3 regions of the Caproicibacter sp. BJN0012 genome follow, and region 2 is predicted to be linked to each of the others. Evidence: predicted binding sites of a transcription regulator. Region 2 holds the regulator's gene; each other region holds the start of a gene.
The links. Region 2 encodes LexA, which represses DNA repair genes until DNA is damaged. Its sites were predicted from a motif close to CNAACANNTGTTNG; they were not measured.
Positions count from the first base shown of each region.

Region 1 (2,272 bases), 1.5 Mb from region 2:
GTTCCCTCGGCGCGCGGTTGACCTCCACCGGGAACGCCTCCATATGATTGAGGGCCCAATTGCATTTCGGGTCCACATAGGGGTTGAACGTCTGATGCTGCGGGTCGAGAAGCTCATCCGCGGAAAAGCCGTAATAGCGGAGGAGCCAGTCCGCCTGATACAGGCGGTGTTCCCGCAGAAGCGGGGGCTTTGTCCCAACGGCGGGCAACAGGCTGTTTTCCACAACCGGAAGATAGGCGGAGTAAAAAACGCGTTTCAGGCCGTAGTTCCTGTAAAGCCCCTGCGCCAGATTCAGAATGCGGTAATCGGTGTCGGGAGTCGCACCGACAATCATCTGCGTGCTCTGCCCCGCCGGCGCGAATTTCGGAGCGTGCCGGTACCGCACCAGTTCCGTCCTGTTCTGCCGGATGCCGTCCCGAATCCCGCCCATCGGCCCCAGAATGGAAACCTTGCTCTTGTCCGGCGCCAGCAGCGACAGGCTCTGATGCGACGGAAGCTCAATATTGACGCTCATCCGGTCCGCGAGCAGTCCGAGCCGCTCGATCAGCGACCGGTCCGCCCCGGGAATCGCTTTCGCATGGATATATCCGCAGAAGCGATAATCCTCTCTCAGGATCCGCAGTGTTTCAATCATCCGCTCACAGGTGTAATCCGGATTTCTCAGCACGCCGGAACTCAAAAACAACCCTTCGATATAATTGCGCCGGTAAAAGCCGATCGTCAGGTCGGCCAGCTCCCGGGGAGAAAACTCGGTTCGCGGCGTTTCATGGGAGCGCCGATTGACGCAGTACCGGCAGTCGTAGACGCACTTGTTGGTCATGAGGACCTTCAGCAAGGACACGCAGCGCCCGTCCGCCGCAAAGGTGTGGCAGATCCCGCAGGCTTCCGCGCTCCCGATCCCCCCGCGTCCGGCGGCCCGGTCCACACCGCTTGAAGTACAGGCCACGTCGTATTTCGCTGCGTCGGTCAGTATTTTCAGTTTATCGAACAGGTCCATGCCGTTTCCTCCCGCGTGCTCTTTTCCTCCATCATATCACAGAACATACGTTCTTGTAAAGGGGAAAATAAAAAATCGGTGCGGATTCACGTACCGATTTCAGAAAGAAATAAAGGCACTCCAGAAACAAATCTTCTGAAACGCCTTTGTTTTATGTGGTTGCCCATTTCATTCATAGCGCCATGCATCACAACTAAACTATGTTAGATAGTATAACATAATCTTCCAGTTTAGTCAAGACATTTTTTCCCGGTTCAGAAGAGATCGATCCTGTCCCCCACCGAGCTCAGAACGCAGCGGTCTCCTAAGACCTGCTTCAGACGCGCGGCCGCCGGAATCCCGGTGCAGTGCAGCGGAACGATTTTTTCCAGATCGGACCCGGCAAAGTACTCCGCGGTTTTCCGAATCCGGTCTTCTCCTTCGCCGCTTAAATGCATTCCCGCCACTAAAAACCGGATTTTCTTTCCGGGGAAACAGCTGCGAACGTGTTCCACGCAGTTGACGGCTCCCCGGTGGCTGCACCCCGAGAAAACCGCGAGTTCGTCTCCTTCCTTCGCCACAAGAATCTGTTCGTCGTCCATCCGGTCCGGGACCCTTTCCCCATCCTTCTCCGTAAAGAAACAGTCCTGCACCGGCTCGAAGGAATTATAGCTTCCGACATTTCCCAAGGTCCAGACTCCGGGAAGGATCTCCGTTTTGCCCTCCGTGCTGGCAATGCGGCCTTCCGATTCCGGCGTGTCTCCCGGCTTCCACTGCATTCCGACATCACGGTACGCGCCCCTCCCGTCGAGCGCCAGCTTTTTCTGAAACGCCTGAGGGGTGACATAAACCATCGCTTCGCTGTCTCGGAACGGAAAGAATTCAAGCCCTCCGCAGTGATCATAATGCCCATGGCTCAAAACGACCGCAGAGGCGGTTTCCGGTTGCAGACCGAGGATCCGGGCATTTTTCAGCCACACGTCCGTCTGTCCCGCATCGAACAGAATTCCCGTCCCGTTTCTCTCAATCCAGAGGGAAAGCCCGTGTTCCGCGAGCAGACGGGCCCGGCGCACATAATTATCGCAAAGAACGATCAGCCGCAGCATAGCCGAACCTCCGTTTCATTCCTTTTCCAGCGCCCCAGGCAGAGACAGATCCATCGGCGCATCACCGTGCCGGACCGCATCCCGGCATAAAGCGTTCCTTAGAACAGATGAACTCTTTTTCATTATACCTCGGAACTTCCGCAGATTCCACGCAATTTCACTCAAACGGACCGTTTTTTATCCCTTTTAC
Region 1 covers NZ_CP142518.1:1,372,001-1,374,272, reverse strand. The annotation lists gene VA597_RS06535 (putative DNA modification/repair radical SAM protein) at 1-997, opposite strand, end outside; gene VA597_RS06530 (MBL fold metallo-hydrolase) at 1,252-2,082, opposite strand; gene VA597_RS06525 (putative bifunctional diguanylate cyclase/phosphodiesterase) at 2,240-2,272, opposite strand, start outside.
Region 1: the regulator LexA is predicted to act here: its motif matches at 1,038-1,051, upstream of VA597_RS06535 (putative DNA modification/repair radical SAM protein).

Region 2 (2,272 bases):
CAATTCTGCCACCTCCGAACCTATTTTGACCACATAAACGGTCCGATATTCGGAAAAGGCAGAAGTCGGAGGAATTTTTTTCAGAGATGGATTAATAAAAGGCGCGAATCAAACCCGAAAAGGGACCCGGTCGTTTCCGATCGGGTCCGATTTCATTAGCTTGAGGGGTATATTGAGGAGGGTAGAACATGAACCAAAGAGTGGTGCGGCTCCAACTCCTTGATTACGTCTATATTATATCTTCCATGCACAAAAAAGTTGTGAATGGGCTGTGAATACCTTATGAATTTTTTCCAAAAAACATTTGAACGGACTGGCTCTTTTTTACAGAAGTGCCGCGTCTGCCTCCGCAGGTCCCCGCTGTATTTTATCGGAGGGAAACGGAAACCATAAAGATATCTTTTCGAAAGGAGACTGGTTCATGAAAGCAAGTCTTGACAGAAGCGGCTGTATTTCCTGCGGCTTATGCCCACAAACATGCCCGGAGGTTTTCCGCATGGGAGACGACGGGATTGCGGAAGTCTATCAGGAAAATGTGCCGGAGGGCTCGGAGGGCAAAGCGGTCGAAGCACAGGAGGGCTGCCCCGTATCGGTCATCACGGTAAAGTAAGAGAGTGGCGGACGGCCCCGACCGGCTGTCCGCCATTTTGCTTTTTGCCGTCATACATGCAAAACGCCGCTGTAGCCGGCGCTTTGCAAACATTTGTTTCCACTTTCCGTGATAGTATGGTATAATAATCTCACGGCGTAGACCGAAGAGGAGCTTCCGGCGCCTGAGGGAACATTGCCCGTGAACGCGGGCTGAGCACGTGTTTTGCGGCTTTTCGGTTCACGGTGTGACAACGTCAAAAAGGAAGGTGGGTTTGCGGTGCTGACCAAGAGTCAACAGAAGGTTTATGATTACTTAAAAGGCAGAATGGAGAACGGCCTGCCGCCGACCGTCAGGGAAATCTGCCGGGCGACGGGTTTAAAGTCGACTTCCAGTGTTCATGCGCATTTAAAATCACTGGAGGAAATGGGGCTGATCACCCGCGACCGGGGGCTGAACCGCGCCATTCACCTCGCAGGGGAACAGACGACCGTACAGGTGCCGGTTTTGGGGCGCGTCGCTGCGGGAAACCCAATCCTTGCCGTGGAGGAAATCGAGGGATATCTGCCGTTTTCCCCGGCCAAACGGGCGGGGGATGAAGAGTATTTCGCCCTGAACGTGAAGGGCGAAAGCATGAAGGACGCGGGGATTCTTGACGGCGATCTCGTTGTCGCCGTCAAGACGCAGACGGCGCTCGACGGGGAGATCGTCGTCGCCCTGATCGAAGATGAGGCGACGGTGAAGCGCCTGTTCCGCGAGAGGGACCGCGTTCGCCTTCAGCCGGAAAATTCAGCGTTTGAGCCGATCTATTCAAAAAACGTTCAGATCCTGGGGAAGGTCGTTGCGGTATACCGCTTTTATCGGTAGGCGTTCAGCCCCATGCCAGAACGGCCCGGACGGGGGCGGCCTCCGCGCCGGCCAGCAGCAGCGGCAGGGCGATCAGCCGATAGCCTCCCGGCTGTACGGCGGTCAGGTCCAGTCCTTCCAGAATCGGAATCCCGGCGCCGAGCAGCTCCGCGTGAGGGCCTTCCTCGTCGTCCGGAGCGCCGATGCTCTGCGCGTCCGTTCCGACCAGCAGGACACCGGCCCCGACGAGCGCGAACGCTGCGCTTTTGGATAAAAAAGCCTCTCCGTTCCCTTTCAGCAGGAGCCGGTCCCCGCTCTTCGGCGCCAGCCGGTCGATGTCCGCCCCGGTTACGATGCCCTGAGCCGGAATGACCGTGCAGGGGCCGACGCAGCGCGAAAGGTCCAGCTTGTCGATGGAGTCTCCGCCCGGAATGAAATGGAGCGGCGCGTCCAGATGGGTGGCGCTGTGGCAGCAGGCGTAAAAGCCGGAAAGATTGCAGTCGTCCCCCAGCTCCATCCGGCGCACGATGTCCCGGTACGGAACCGGGTCGCCCGGATACGGGGGAGAGGAGAACAGCTCTCTGGTGATGTCGATCAGTTCCATCCGCTGCTCCTCCTTTGTTAAATCCTGGGGAGAAAATTCTTTATCAGCAGCGTGAGTTCCCGCGCCGAGCGGCCGGCAAACGTCGTAAAATCCGTCGCCGCCTGTTCGTTCGCATTGTCGGAAATCGCGCGGATTACGACAAAATCCAATCCGTTCAGATAGCAGACCTGTGCGATGCTTCCGCCTTCCATTTCGCAGGCGACGGCACCGAATTCGTCCGCGATGCGGCCGAG
Region 2 covers NZ_CP142518.1:2,897,265-2,899,536, reverse strand. The annotation lists gene VA597_RS14205 (M23 family metallopeptidase) at 1-12, opposite strand, end outside; gene VA597_RS14200 (ferredoxin) at 422-610, shown strand; gene lexA (transcriptional repressor LexA) at 869-1,456, shown strand; gene VA597_RS14190 (cyclase family protein) at 1,461-2,039, opposite strand; gene VA597_RS14185 (5'-methylthioadenosine/adenosylhomocysteine nucleosidase) at 2,057-2,272, opposite strand, start outside.

Region 3 (2,272 bases), 640 kb from region 2:
AAATATCATGTTCACGGCCTGTGCTTTTACCATTACTGGTTTGGCGGAAAAATGCTGCTGGAAAAGCCGATGGAACTTTTGCTGGAGCATAAAGAGATCGACATGAATTTTTGTGTTTCCTGGGCAAACGAGCCGTGGACAAGAAATTGGGACGGCGGCAGCAGGGAAATCTTAATGCCTCAAATTTACGGCGGTCCGGAAGAATGGAAAAAGCATTTTGATTATCTGCTGCCCTTTTTCAAGGATAAGCGATATATTAAAATCAACAATAGGCCCTTGATTGCATTGTATTTATCGGCTCACATAGAAAACGGTAAAGCAATGGCCGACTATTGGCAAAAGCTTGCGAAAGAAAACGGGTTCGACGGCCTGTTTATCGCTGAGACCTTAAACGCGATTCAAGGTTCCCTTTATATGGAGAACTCCGATGCATGCATCGAGTTCGAGCCTTGCGTAACCCTGTTCGGCGGGTACACGCCCTGGAGCCAGCATCGCTTTTACAAAACCCTTCATCTCTTCCAATTTGATGAAGTCTGGAAAAAAATTCTTGAACGTAAAAGCACCTATGGAAACAGGGAAAAATTCTGCGGGGCCTTTACCGACTGGGATAATACCTCCAGGGTGGGAATGAGGGGCAGTGTCTGCATTGGGAGCACTCCGGAAGGATTCAAAAAACATCTGGGCGATTTAGCAAAAAAATGCATCGCCGAAGGAAACGACAGGTTCATCTTTATCAATGCATGGAATGAATGGGCCGAAAGCGCTTACCTGGAGCCGGATAAAGACAATGGTTATCAATACTTAGAAGCGGTAAGAGATGTCTATGAGAACATCATACTAAGAACGGAAGCCCAAAATTTGTAGCAGCAATGAAACAAATGGGACACCCGGAAGCCCGAAAGCATGTCGGGCCGCCGGAACCATGACCGTTACCCAAAACAGCTTCCACCGAAGCCGAGTACGTCCAACATCCAGATTTTAAAACAAAGAAGAGGGCCTATGCTTTGCATAGGCCCTCTTCTTTGGCTCCCCGCGTTGGATTCAAGCCAACGCGGGATTCGTCCGGATGCATCCTTTCGGGCTTGTGATTTCGCGCTTCACCGCTCGCTCTTCGCTAAAGGTTCGCCGCTGACAGAGCTTCCTAACGCTCAGACCCTCTCGGATCCGGTTCATTATGACTCAGTGCGCTGCCGGATCTAATCAACACAGGCCCTTACTTTTTATTGCGCGCGCAGCGGTTGGTCAGTCGTATAAAACCGTGAGGAGCATAAACCAATTGTTCCATCTTAATTCTTATCGGCTTAAATTGTTTCAAAACGAAACATATGATATTTAAAATTGTTTATAATTAAAATTTTTATTTTGTAAAGCTATTGCAAATTTAATACTTATGTGTATAATATTTGTTTAGACAAGAGAAATGTTGAAAGACAATTACAAATATTCTAAATAATGTTTCAAATTGAAACTTACAAAATAGGGGAATTGAGAAAGATGATTTTTATTATCGCGGACGATTTAACAGGCGCAAGCGATACCGGCGTTAAATACGAAAAGAACGGGTACCGCGTGATTGTGGAAACAGAATACAATTGCGAAGACGATAAATTCCGCTCATGGCTTGAAAAATACGATGTAGTGTCCATCAACGCAAATACAAGACTGCTTTCTTCCGAAGAGGCCTACCGAAAGATTCACGATCTAACACTGCAAATTGTTCGCCTGAACCCTAAGTACATATACAAAAAAATCGATTCACTTCTCCGAGGGAATCCGGCCGTTGAACTCGATGCCGTAATTGACGCCATGGATTCCGACATCGCCCTGGTGGTCCCCAGCTTTCCGGAAAACGGACGGAAACTGATCGGCGGTGTATTAAAAGCCGACGGGGAAGCGGAGATCAACGTTATAAAGATCTTCCAGGATTTCTCCCGCTATCCGGTCGGAAACATCTGCCTTGAAGATATACGGCGCGATCCGGAAGAACTGAGTAAACTCATCGAAGCGAAACATAGGAACGGTGACAAAGTTCTTGTTTTCGATGCCACAACAGACCGAGATCTTGAGGTTATCAGCAAAGCCGCCGAAAACCTGCCGGGAAAAATTATATTCTGCGGCAGCGCGGGATTTGCAAAATATCTCTGCAGGATGGAGAAATATGCGAACTTTTTGCAGTGGGAAGCAAAAAGCGACGATGTAATACTGGTTGTAGCCGGCTCGCGGAGACCAGAGACCGCCCGCCAGCTTAAAAGCATTTCCGAGTTTTACCAAA
Region 3 covers NZ_CP142518.1:2,261,062-2,263,333, forward strand. The annotation lists gene VA597_RS10900 (glycosyltransferase WbsX family protein) at 1-864, shown strand, start outside; gene VA597_RS10905 (four-carbon acid sugar kinase family protein) at 1,453-2,272, shown strand, end outside.
Region 3: the regulator LexA is predicted to act here: its motif matches at 1,270-1,283, upstream of VA597_RS10905 (four-carbon acid sugar kinase family protein).